Regions from separate parts of the Pseudomonas sp. NBRC 111131 genome, predicted to be linked through region 1. Evidence: riboswitches for the same ligand, from Rfam matches in the RefSeq annotation. Region 1 holds a riboswitch; each other region holds the start of a gene.
What was found. A riboswitch is a leader RNA that binds a small molecule or an ion and turns the genes downstream of it on or off. The one in region 1 is predicted to bind cobalamin.
Positions count from the first base shown of each region.

Region 2: linked by a shared signal. The riboswitch ahead of APH34_RS13500 (TonB-dependent siderophore receptor) and the one ahead of APH34_RS02385 (CbtB-domain containing protein) in region 1 are both predicted to bind cobalamin.
Region 3: linked by a shared signal. The riboswitch ahead of cobO (cob(I)yrinic acid a,c-diamide adenosyltransferase) and the one ahead of APH34_RS02385 (CbtB-domain containing protein) in region 1 are both predicted to bind cobalamin.

Region 1 covers NZ_BCBH01000002.1:57,823-62,035, reverse strand. Annotated here, with positions in the region: gene cobM (precorrin-4 C(11)-methyltransferase) at 1-690, opposite strand, end outside; gene APH34_RS02395 (cobalamin biosynthesis protein) at 723-1,133, opposite strand; gene APH34_RS02390 (CbtA family protein) at 1,133-1,822, opposite strand; gene APH34_RS02385 (CbtB-domain containing protein) at 1,832-2,017, opposite strand; cobalamin riboswitch at 2,118-2,342, opposite strand; cobalamin riboswitch at 2,410-2,619, shown strand; gene cobW (cobalamin biosynthesis protein CobW) at 2,719-3,786, shown strand; gene cobN (cobaltochelatase subunit CobN) at 3,790-4,213, shown strand, end outside.
Region 2 covers NZ_BCBH01000012.1:69,930-74,142, reverse strand. Annotated here, with positions in the region: gene APH34_RS13510 (ABC transporter permease) at 1-800, shown strand, start outside; gene APH34_RS13505 (ABC transporter ATP-binding protein) at 820-1,968, shown strand; cobalamin riboswitch at 2,035-2,241, shown strand; gene APH34_RS13500 (TonB-dependent siderophore receptor) at 2,351-4,213, shown strand, end outside.
Region 3 covers NZ_BCBH01000005.1:197,055-201,267, reverse strand. Annotated here, with positions in the region: gene APH34_RS07525 (sorbosone dehydrogenase family protein) at 1-569, opposite strand, end outside; gene APH34_RS07520 (hypothetical protein) at 628-1,206, opposite strand; cobalamin riboswitch at 1,361-1,582, shown strand; gene cobO (cob(I)yrinic acid a,c-diamide adenosyltransferase) at 1,704-2,315, shown strand; gene APH34_RS07510 (cobyrinate a,c-diamide synthase) at 2,312-3,607, shown strand; gene bluB (5,6-dimethylbenzimidazole synthase) at 3,604-4,213, shown strand, end outside.

The DNA.
Region 1 (4,213 bases):
GGCGTCGCCCAGTACATGGCCCACGAGGATCAGCGCGGTGCGCCGGAAATCCTTGGTGGCGACGCGCTCGACGATATCGCCCAAGGTGCCGCGCACCCAGTCCTGGTCTGGCCAGGTGGCGCGATGAACCACGGCGATCGGGCAGTCACGACCGTAATGGACAAGCAACTCATCGACAATGCGCGCCAGGTGCTTGACCCCGAGGTGAATGGCCAATGTGGCGCCATGCCGGGCCAGGTCGCCCAGTTGCTCGCCCGCCGGCATGGGCGAGCTGTCGCCGTAACGGGTGAGGATGACCGTTTGTGCCACCTGCGGAAGTGTCAGCTCACAGCCGAGCAGCGCGGCGCTGGCGGCAGTGGCGGTAACCCCAGGGATGATCTGATAATCGATGGCCAGTTCGCGCAGGTGGCGGATCTGTTCGCCGATAGCGCCATACAGGCTAGGGTCACCACTGTGGACGCGGGCAACATCCTGGCCTTTTTCATGAGCCGCACGCATGGCGGCGATGATCTGTTCCAGGTGCAGTTCGGCACTGTTGATGACCGTCTCGGCCTGATGGCCTTCAAGCACCGCGGCAGGCACGAGGGACCCGGCATAGATGATCACCGGGCATTGGCGGATCAGGCGCTGGCCCTTGACCGTGATCAGTTCGGGGTCGCCGGGGCCGGCCCCGATGAAGTAGACCGTCATGGGAAATCCTTGCAGGTAAATAGAGGTAGCGATTATCCGCCGCAGGCGAGGGCGAGGGTAGCGGCGCCGAGCGATTGGCGCGGTACCAGCAGCATGGCGGTGCCGTGCGCGTGGTAGGCCATGGCCAATGCGGCGCTTTCGGCAACGCCCCAGCAACCTGTGTGGGCGTAGGCCACGGCAGAACGGTGACTGAGCATAGGCTCGAAGGTTTGCAACCGGCTGGGCTCGAATGCCACAAGCGGCAGATCGTGGAGCTTGGCCAGTTGCTGCAGGCCAGGCTCATCGGCTTTCAAGGCAATGCTGGCAATGCCACGCAAGGCACTGAGCGGTAAACCCTGCTGATTCAAAACCTGGCGCAGCACTGTGTCGAGGACCTCCAGCGGGCAGCCGCGTCGGCATCCGAAGCCGGCGTATAGCGCCGGCTGGGTGCATTCGCTGGCCATCAGGCCTGGCTGGAGCGGCGATACAGCCAGGCGCTGAGCAAGCCCAGGGCCAGCCAGAAAGCCGCGTTGGTGACCCATGAAGCGATCTTGAACTGGGTTTCCAGTGCCTCGGGAGCCAGGCTTTGGTGAACGTCTGGCTGTGGCGCGCCGATCACATGGGGCACGACCAGCAGAACCGCACCGAGTACCTTGAACAACCAATGCCGGGCGAACACCAACAGTGCCAGGCCGAGCGCAGTCGCGGCAGCGGTACCGATCCACCAGCTCTGTCGCTGGCCGAGGTCAGCGGCGGCGGTGCCTGGCAACTCCGGCGGCAGGCCAAGGGTGGGCGCGAGGCAAAACACGGCAAAACCGGCCAGGCCCCAGAGAGCGCCGGTGGTGACGCGGTTGGGTTCGCGCAGGCTGTACAAGGCTGCCAGGATCAGGGCAAAGCCGACCGCGACGACCAGATTACCGCCGGTGGTCGAAAGGATGCGCTGCCAGCCGTCTTCCGGCGACCAGGCTTCGTCGTTGTGCTCGTGGCCACCGGCCTCTTCGCCATGGCTGTGATGCTCGGCGGCCGGGGCTGCCGACTCATAGGTTTCCGCCTGGAGGATCAACGGTGCGACCCAGAAGCTTTGCAGCAGAGTCAACAACAGGGCTGCAAGCAGGCCGCTGAACCCGGCGGTGCGGGCAATGCGCTTGATCATGGGGCGGTCTCAGTGGCAGGGGAAGGCGGCGCTGTGACGGGTGTCGTGCGCGGCGTTATGCACCGCTTCGATGTGCGAGAAGCCGGCGAAATAGATCAGGCACAGGCCCAGCAGGCTGGCGCCGAAGGCAATAACCACGCGCTGGCTGAGGGTGACGGGGGTGGCGATGCTGTGTTTGGCGCTGGTGACGGGCATGTCGCGTTCCTCTACTTGCTTCTATTAAGGGGCAACGGGCAAGCGCGGCAGCCCCGGATGCGGATGGCCCAGGGGAATGCGACAGCGCCCGCCCACCGCGGGGTGTTCATAAGCGCCAGGCCGGTCTCCGGGCTTGCGAGGAAGAGCAGGGCTCTTGGAAAGCATCACCCTTCCCATGCCGGACGACGTGGCACAGTGGTCTGGACGCTTCGCTCGCTTACCGTTGCGGGGGCAGCACCGGCTCTGTCCGGCCCTGATCGAGGGCCTGCGACGCACCGGTTTCCCGTTTCACCCCCGTGGGGGCACCTGAACGCAAGGTGTAAGGAGAGCACGGGGGAGGGGTTGCGTCAATCGCAGCGCGCGCCAACAGTTGACCACCCGCCACCCCCCGCGTAGCCTTGCCGCTTCGAGGTTCTTCGGCCACGCCGAAGCTAAGACGGGAACGCGGTCCAAGCCGCGGCTGCCCCCGCAACTGTAAGCACCGACAACGGATCGACACTGCCACTGCGCCCTGGCGCGGGAAGGCGTCATCCGACCAGGCCTTGTTCGACCAGGCCGGGACGGTGCAAGCCAGGAGACCTGCCTCGAGACGATTTCGACTCTCAACCGGGCGGGGTGATCCGGTGGCGAACGAGCCCGGCCAGCCTGGCCTGCGGCTTTCGTCCCGCATGCCCGCGCCATCCTGCCAAGGGCAACGCGACATGAAAACACTGGCCAAGCTCCCCGTCACCATCGTTACCGGCTTCCTCGGCTCGGGCAAGACCACCTTGCTTCGGCACATGCTCGATAATGCCCAGGGCCGCCGTATTGCAGTGATCGTCAACGAGTTCGGTGAGCTCGGTATCGACGGTGAGATCCTCAAGCAGTGCAGCATCGGCTGTACTGAAGAAGAGGCCACTGGCCGAGTGTATGAGTTGGCCAACGGCTGCCTGTGCTGCACCGTGCAGGAAGAGTTCTTTCCGGTCATGCGGGAACTGGTTGCCCGGCGTGGCGACCTTGACCACATCCTGATCGAAACCAGCGGCCTGGCCCTGCCCAAGCCCCTGGTGCAAGCTTTCCAATGGCCAGAAATTCGCAATGCCTGCACCGTCGACGCCGTGATCACCGTTGTCGACAGCCCGGCCGTGGCCGCCGGTACCTTCGCCGCCTTCCCGGATCAGGTCGACGCGCAGCGCAAGCTTGACCCCAACCTGGACCATGAATCACCGCTGCACGAACTGTTCGCCGACCAGTTGGCCAGTGCCGACCTGGTGGTGCTCAACAAGGCCGACCTGATCGACGCCGAAGGCCTGGCCAAGGTGCGCGCCGAGGTTGCCGAAGAACTGCCGTCGGCGGTGAAGGTGATCGAGGCCAGCAGCGGCCGCCTGCCACTGGATGTGCTGTTGGGGGTCGGCGCGCAGTCCGAGGTACACATCGACGGCCGCCGTACCCACCATGATTCGCACCACGACGGCGACGATCATGACGACCATGACCATGATGCCTTCGATTCCATTTCCATCGACCTGCCCGAGGCCGACGAGGCCCTGCTGCTCGACGCCCTCACTCAGTTGGTCGTGGAGTTCGGCATTCTGCGCGCCAAGGGGTTTGCAGCGATCCCTGGCAAGCCGATGCGTCTGCTGATCCAAGGAGTAGGCACTCGGTTCGACAAGCACTTCGACCGCGCCTGGCGTGCCGACGAGCCGCGCATCACGCGCCTGGTGCTCATTGGTCAGGACCTGGACGCCGTGCAACTGGAAGCTCGCCTGCGCCACGCGCTGGGCGCCTGACCCATGCACCTGCTGCGGACCCAGCCCGGCGGCTTCGTGCCGGACGACAGCATCGCCGACCTCGGCCAGACACCCGCCGAGCTGGTGATTCTCTGCAGCGGCGACTCACACCTGGCGTTGCTTGCCGAAACCGCCGAGCAGTTGCCGGGTGATTTCCCCAGCCTGCGCCTGGCCAACCCGATGCAGGTGCAGAACCATGCCTCGGTCGACCTGTATGTCGACCAGGTGCTGCGCCATGCCAAGGTCATCCTGGTGTCGTTGCACGGCGGCGTCGGCTACTGGCGTTACGGTGTCGAACAACTGGTGGCGCTGGCATCGCGGGGTGTGCAACTGATTCTGGTGCCCGGTGACGACCGCCCAGACCCGGAGCTGACCGGGTTGGGCAGCGTCACCGGTGCGCCAGCCGAACGCCTCTGGCACTACCTGC
Region 2 (4,213 bases), on a different contig from region 1:
CACCCAATGCCATGGGTCGCCCGTTGCGTACGGGCTTGTACCTGACCACCGGGGTCATCGCGGCCTTTTTGCTGCTGCCGGTGGTGTTCATCGTGCTGCTGTCGTTCGGGTCTTCGCAGTGGCTGGTATTCCCGCCACCGGGCTGGACCTTCAAATGGTACGGCCAGTTCTTCTCCAACCCTGAGTGGATGGATGCGGCCCTGGCCAGCCTCAAGGTCGCGGTGCTGACCACCCTCGCTGCCGTGCTGCTGGGCCTGCCCACCGCATTCGCCCTGGTCCGTGGCCGCTTTCCCGGCCGCGAACTGCTCTATGGCCTGTTCACCATGCCGATGATCGTGCCGCTGGTGATCATCGCTGTGGCGGTGTACGCACTGTTCCTCAAGCTTGGCTACACCGGCACGCTGTTCGCCTTCGTGGTCAGCCATGTGATCGTCGCCCTGCCCTTTACCATCATTTCGATCATCAACTCGCTCAAGCTGTTCGACCAGTCGATCGAGGACGCCGCAGTGATCTGCGGCGCCTCGCGCCTGCAAGCGATCTTCAAGGTGACCTTCCCGGCCATTCGCCCTGGGATGATTGCCGGCGGGCTGTTCGCCTTTCTCGTGTCGTGGGATGAGGTGGTGCTCAGCGTGATGATGGCCAGCCCCGATCTGCAGACCCTGCCGGTAAAAATGTGGACCACCCTGCGCCAGGACCTGAGCCCAGTGATTGCCGTCGCCTCGACGCTGCTGATCGGCCTGTCGCTGCTTGTCATGGTCGTGGCCGCCGCTTTGCGCCGGCGTACCGACGCCAACGCTTGAGTACCCGGAGAGAACAACAATGAGTGCAGTCATCAAAGACAACGCGCACCACAAACCCCTGGTCAGCCTTCGCGGGTTGAACAAGCACTACGGCGACTTCACCGCCGTGGACAACCTCAACCTAGAGATCCAGGACGGTGAGTTCCTGACCTTTCTCGGCTCCAGCGGCTCGGGCAAGTCCACCACCCTGTCGATGCTCGCCGGGTTCGAGACGCCAAGCAGCGGCGAAATCCTGGTCGATGGCCAGTCGCTGGTAAACGTGCCACCGCACAAGCGTGACATTGGCATGGTGTTCCAACGCTATTCGCTGTTTCCGCACCTGAATGTGCGCGACAACATCGCCTTCCCGCTCGCCATCCGCAAGTTGGGCGCCAGCGAAACCCACAAACGGGTCGAGGCCATGCTCAAGCTGGTGCAACTGGAGGCGTTCGCCCATCGCAAGCCGGCGCAGCTGTCTGGCGGCCAGCAACAGCGCGTGGCCATTGCCCGGGCATTGGTCTATGAGCCACGTATCCTGTTGATGGACGAACCGCTTGGCGCGCTGGACAAGAAACTGCGCGAGGACCTGCAGGACGAACTGCGCCAACTGCACCGTCGGCTGGGCATTACCATCGTCTATGTGACCCACGACCAGGAAGAGGCCATGCGTCTGTCCCAGCGCATCGCCATCTTCAGCCACGGCAAGGTCGTCGGCCTCGGCACCGGCTACGACCTCTACCAGAATCCGCCCAATGCCTTCGTTGCGTCGTTCCTGGGCAACTCAAATTTCCTTCAGGTCAAGGCCAGCAGCCATGGCGCGGCCAGCTTCGAAGGCCAGCCTGTAGCGATCCGCCTGACCGCGGGCCTGGCCACCGGGCAGGAGGCACTGATCATGGTGCGCCCGGAAAAGGCCCTGGCCCTGACCACAGAGCAAGCCGCACGCCAACCGCTGCCAGCGGGCTGGAATGAAGTCAGTGCCAAGGTCACTGAAGTGCTGTTCCTGGGCGAAAGCCAGACCTGCCATGTGCTCACCGCCGGCGGTACTGAGCTTACCGTCAAGGCGCTATCTGCGGCAGGCATGGCGATGCAGCCGGGGGCCAGCGTGAAGGTACGCTGGGCAGTGGCTGATGCCTGCATCTACACGCAATGGGCGCAGAGTGACCTGAGCAAGGGGGCGGGTGCGCACTGACAGGCATACATACGGCACCCTGTGTGTTGTTACGTACCCCATTGACGTGCGCGCTGACCAATGGTCATATGCGCGCCAGTTTCAGGTGTCCTGCGCCGCCGAGCGCAGGGTGAAACGGGAAGCCGGTGCGTCGTGGTTCACGACAAGTCCGGCGCTGCCCCCGCAACGGTAAGCGAGCGATGCCTTCGATACACCACTGTGCACCTGCATGGGAAGGTGAAGGCCTCATGACCCTCGCAAGCCCGGAGACCGGCCTGAAGCGTTACTTGGCAACCCGCGGTGGGCGGGCGCAGGCCGGTATCTGCGTGCGCGCCTGCGTGCGTGGTTGTGCCTTTGCGTGTTCTCCACCGGGATCCATTCATTCCTGCAACAGTGGAAAGACATGTCCCGTTTCTTCAAGCTTCACCCTCTGGCGGCCTGCCTGGCAGTCACCCTCCCGGCCTTGGCCGACGACCACGACAAGGCGGTCCTGGCACTCCCCTCCACGGCCATTACGGACACCCGCGATGCTCAGGTAGTCGACCTTGCGACGCCCACCCAGGCTGGCTCACGGCTGAACCTCAGCGCCCTGGAAACCCCGGCCAGCACCAGCAGCATCACGGCCGAACAAATCCAGCAGCGCAACAACGTCACCGTTCAGGATGCCGTGACCCGCTCGCCGGGCATCACCTTCACCGGCACCCCGGGTGACGGTGGCACGGGCCTGTCGGCTCGCGGTTTTGACGGACATGGCTCGGTGATGACACTGTTCGATGGCGCACGCCTGTACACCGGTGCCGGTACCCAGACCTTCCCGGTAGACCCCTGGATGGTCGAGCGCATCGACGTGATCCGTGGCCCGGCCTCGGTGCTGTATGGCGAGGGTGCCACCGGTGCGGTGGTCAACGTCATCCCGAAAAAACCGTTCACCGGCGACATTCACAACCACCTGCGCCTGGGCTACGGCTCCTGGGACCGCCAGCAACTGGGCCTGGACAGCGGCGGCAGCCTCAGCGAGCGCCTGAGCTACCGGGTTACCCTGAACCAGCAGGCTGGCAACGGCTGGGTGGACCGCACCGACTCACGCAGCCTGGCCCTGAGTGCCGCGCTGCGTTTCGACGCCACCGACGACCTGAGCTTCACCCTGGCCCATGAGCGCGGCGATGCCGAGCCGGCCAACTACTACGGCACGCCGCTGATCGACGGCCACTACCGCAGCAGCCTGCGCAAGAAGAACTTCAACATCCACAACGACGTGCAGCGCTACCACGATGAATGGACCCGCTTCACCACCGACTGGACCCTCAACGACCAGCTCAGCGCCAGCAACCAGCTCTACTACATCAAGAGCCGCCGCCACTGGCGCAATGCCGAGGACTACAGCTGGGACGCCGACCTGGGCCAACTCCAGCGCGGCAGTTACCTGGAGATCAAGCACAACCAGGAACAGATCGGCGACCGCCAGACCTTCACCTTCGACCATTCGCTGTTCGGCCTGGCGAGCAGGACGATGGTCGGTGCCGAGTACAACAAGATTCGCTTCAACGTCGACAGCAACTCGCCGTACATCGATGCTGAGCCTGGTGACTATGTCGACCCATGGAACCCAACGCCAGGTTGGTTCCACAGTGATTCGCCACTGCGCCCACAGACGCTCTCCACCACCCATACCTTCGCCCTGTTCGCCGAGAACCGCCTGCAACTGACTGAGCGCCTGTCGCTGGTGACCGGTGTACGCCGCGACCAGAACCACATCGACCGTGACAACCTCACCAACGACACCCGTAGCGACCGCAGCCTGCAAGGCGGCAACTGGCGCGCCGGGCTGGTGTTCGCGGTCAACGATGACGTGTCGCTGTATGGCCAGTACTCCACCAGTGAGGACGGGGTGAACAACCTCATCAGCCTAAACCCGACGCAGATGAACTACGACCTGACCGAGTCGAAGCAGACCGAGCTGGGGCTCAAGCAGCGTTTCTGGGAAGGGCGCGGTGAATGGACGCTGGCGGCCTACCACATCGTCAAGAAAAAACTGCTGGTGGATGACCCTGTCACCCACGAAAAACAGCAGGCCGGGCAACAGACCTCCGATGGCCTGGAGGCGACACTTGAACTGGCCTTGGCGCACCAGTGGCACGTTTCGGCCAATGCCTCGGTGGTACGCGCCAAGTACGACGACTTCGACCAGATGGTCGGCGGCGTGCCGCAGGACCGCGCCGGCAACCGCCCGGCCAACGTGCCACGGCGCACCGCCAACCTGTGGTTG
Region 3 (4,213 bases), on a different contig from region 1:
GTTCCGTGCTCGCGAAGCTGGGTGGCGCCTGGCGGATAGTGAAAGCGCAGCAGCTTGTCGGTGTCGGCAACATAGAAGTCATTGCCGACCAAGGCCATGCCGAACGGTGAGTTGAGTCCGTCGAGGAACGTGGTGCGTATTTCAGCAACGCCATCATGGTCGGCGTCACGCAGCAAGGTAATGCGGTTGGCGCTGGGCACGCCTGCTCCGGCCCGCTGCATTGCCTTGCCCATGATCCACCCACGTATGCCCTTGCCGTCATCGGGTTTGGGTGGGGCGTTGGTTTCAGCCACCAGAACGTCACCGTTCGGCAGCACGTAGAGCCAGCGCGGATGGTCGAGCTTGTCGGCAAAGGCCACCACCTGCAGGCCGGTGGCGGCTTTCGGCTTGGCACCGCCCGGCCAGCCGACGGCGGGGGCGATATTGACCGTTGGGAGCAAGGTCTTGTGGGGGGCGGGCAGTTGTGGCGAGGTGCCGCTGCCGTCATCCACACTCAGCAAGGCAGTGTCGCCACACCCTGTCAGACAGGCGCCGAACAGCCACGGTAAGACGATGCCGATGCGTTTCATGTTCGCCGCCCTCAAACGTTACGCTTTAATGATCAGAGCGTGGTTTGACGGCGGTGGTTCAGGCCTGCTTGAGCAGCAGTGCTACCCCGGGGAAATAGTGTCCCAATTCGTTGTGCAGCTTGCGGTACGCGTAGGGGAAGTACCAGGCAATGGCGCAGGCGGAGTGCTTCTGTAAATCATCGACCCAGTCCTGCAGTTCTTCTGGGCTGGCATGCTGGCCAGCCTTCCATGGGCTGACGAACAGCGCGCCGGCTTTCAGCTGGCTGGAGTAGGCCACCTGGCGGGCCTGAGCGGCGGTTTCTTGCAGGGCGGTGGCCGCGTCCAGTCGGGCAAGCTTTGGCCAGCGCTGGCCGATGCTCAGGTAAAGTGCCTCGTCGGCGCTGACGATTGCCAGGTCGCAACGCCCTTCGCGCTCGCCCTCGTCCCGTTGTTTCTTGCTTGGAAACTGCTGCAGCGCCGCCAGTTCGGCCTGCCACGCTGCCGCTGCGAGCACGCCAGCGTTGGCGGCGGCGCCATGCCAGTAAGCGGCGTCGGCATCACCGGCGTACTGGTTGAAGCGGTCGATGCAATCGACCCAGCGCTCCAGTACCGGTCTGAGGAACTCCAGGCGCGGGTTGTTGATGAGTTGGCCTTGCATGCTGCGCTCTCCTTTATCGTTATGATCGCGTTCAGCGCTACGGTGATAGCCATGTGATATCACTTGCTGTCAGTGTGGCACAAGCTGACGGATCGGCCATTGATACGGGCTAATTCGGCCCTGTTCGATTGACGCTCCCGGTGCAACCCTCTAACCTTCGCGGCGTGTTTCAGGTGCCCTGCCAGCCCCGTCTGGGCAGGGTGAAACTGGGAAGCCGGTGGGCGCCACAAGGTGCGATCCCGGCGCTGCCCCCGCAACGGTAGGTGAGTCGAAGGCCGCGCAGGGCCACTGGGTGCACGCACCCGGGAAGGCGCGCAGGCTTGGGCCAAAGGCCCGCTCACGAGCCCGGAGACCGGCCTGTCACTGCCAACGGCATCACGGAGGGTGATGCGCGGTGCACCGTGGCATCCCGGCCACGGCCCCTGCGCGTTCCCCGTCTGCCTGTCTATCGACCTGTCGCCGCTTCTTCGCGTGGCGTCAGCCTGCGGAGAACCTTCATGAGCGAACCCACCGAACGCGACGAACGCCACCTGGCGCGCATGCAGCGCAAGAAGGCGATCATCGACGAGCGTATCGCCAATTCCCCTAACGAATGCGGGCTGCTGCTGGTCCTGACCGGCAACGGCAAAGGCAAAAGCAGTTCGGCGTTCGGCATGCTGGCCCGCGCCTTGGGCCACGGCATGCAGTGCGGCGTGGTGCAGTTCATCAAGGGGCGCAACAGTACCGGCGAAGAGCTGTTCTTCCGCCGCTTCCCCGAACAGGTGCGTTACCACGTGATGGGCGAGGGCTTCACCTGGGAAACCCAGGACCGCCAGCGTGACATCGCCGCCGCCGAAGCGGCCTGGGTGGTTTCGCGGCAGTTGCTGCAAGACCCAAGCGTACAGTTCGTGGTGCTCGATGAGTTGAACATTGCGCTGAAGCACGGCTACCTCGACCTCGATCAGGTACTTTCGGATATCCAGGCGCGTCCGCCCATGCAGCATGTCATCGTCACGGGGCGTGCGGCCAAGGCCGAAATGATCGAACTGGCGGATACCGTCACCGAGATGGGCATGCTCAAGCATGCCTTTCAGGCGGGCATCCGCGCGCAGAAGGGCGTCGAACTGTGAGCCACGCGCGACATTGTCCGGCCGTACTGATTGCCGCGCCGGCTTCCGGCCAGGGCAAGACCACCGTTACCGCGGCCCTGGCACGTCTGCACCGCAACCTGGGGCGCAAGGTACGGGTGTTCAAGTGCGGGCCGGACTTTCTCGACCCAATGATCCTGGAGCGGGCGAGTGGGGCGCCGGTTTATCAACTCGACCTGTGGATGATTGGCGCGCAGGAAAGCCGTCGCCTGTTGTGGGAAGCGGCGGGCGAGGCCGATCTGATCCTCATCGAGGGGGTGATGGGTTTGTTCGACGGCACGCCCTCGAGCGCCGACCTGGCCCGCCACTTCGGCGTGCCGGTGCTGGCGGTGATTGATGGCACCGCCATGGCCCAGACGTTCGGCGCGCTGGCCCTGGGGCTGGCGCGCTACCAGCCTGACCTGCCGTTCGCCGGTGTACTGGCCAACCGGGTGGGTAGCCTGCGCCATGCTCAACTGCTTGAGGGTAGCCTGACCGAAGGCTTGCGCTGGTATGGCGGGCTGTCGCGCGAGCGTGGGATCGAGCTGCCCAGCCGCCACCTGGGGCTGGTACAGGCCAGTGAGTTGAACGACCTGGATGCACGCCTGGATGCCGCCGCGCAGGCGCTGGGGGACAGTTGCGACGCAGCCTTGCCACCCCCTGTGGGCTTCGCCGAAGCCGAGCCGCAGCCGTGTGCCACGCCGCTGGCCGGGGTGCGCATTGGCGTGGCGAAGGATGAGGCGTTTGCCTTCACCTACGGCGCCAACCTTGACCTGCTGCGCAACCTGGGCGCGCAACTGGCATTCTTCTCACCGTTGCACGACCGTGAGCTGCCAGCAGTGGATAGCCTGTACCTGCCCGGCGGTTACCCTGAACTGCACCACCACGCACTGGCGGCCAATACGCCGATGTGCCAGGCGATCCGCGCCCACCACGGCGCAGGCAAACCTCTGCTGGCCGAATGTGGCGGCATGTTGTACCTGCTCGATGCCCTGACCGACGTTGCCGGTGAGCGTGCCGAGCTGCTCGGCCTGCTGCCGGGCGAAGCCGTTATGCAGAAGCGCCTGGCGGCCCTTGCACTGCAAGCGGTGGAGCTGCCGGAGGGCACCCTGCGCGGGCACACCTACCATCATTCGCTGACCAGCACCGCCCTCGAACCCATCGCCCGCGGCCTGAGCCCCAATGGTGGGCGTGGCAACGAAGCGGTGTACCGCCGGGGTCGCCTGACAGCCTCGTATGTGCATTTTTATTTCCCTTCCAACCCTGATGCGGCGGCGGCGTTGTTGCGACCATGAGCGAACATGCCTTCAGTGACGCCGAGCGCGCCGCCGTCTACCGAGCCATTGGTGAGCGCCGTGACATGCGCCACTTCGCCGGTGGTGCCGTTGCCCCTGACCTGCTGGGCCGCCTGCTCGGCGCAGCCCATCAGGCCCCCAGCGTTGGCCTGATGCAGCCCTGGCGTTTCATTCGCATTACCCAGAGCGACCTGCGCGGGCGCATTCAGGCATTGGTCGAGCAGGAGCGCGTACGCACGGCACACGCCCTGGGCGAGCGCAGCGATGCGTTCATGACGCTCAAGGTCGAAGGCATCAACGACTGTGCCGAACTGTTGGTGGCGGCGCTGATGGACAACCGCGAACCGCACATTTTTGGCCGCCGGACCCTGCCGGAAATGGACCTTGCCTCGCTGGCCTGCGCCATACAAAACCTCTGGCTGGCGGCCCGTGCCGAAGGGTTGGGTCTGGGCTGGGTGTCCCTGTTCGATCCGCAGGCGCTGGGCGAGCTGCTGGGTATGCCTGCGGGGGCCAAACCGGTGGCGATACTGTGCCTGGGGCCTGTGACTGCATTCTATCCAGCACCGATGCTGGTCATGGAACACTGGGCCGAGGAACGGCCATTGA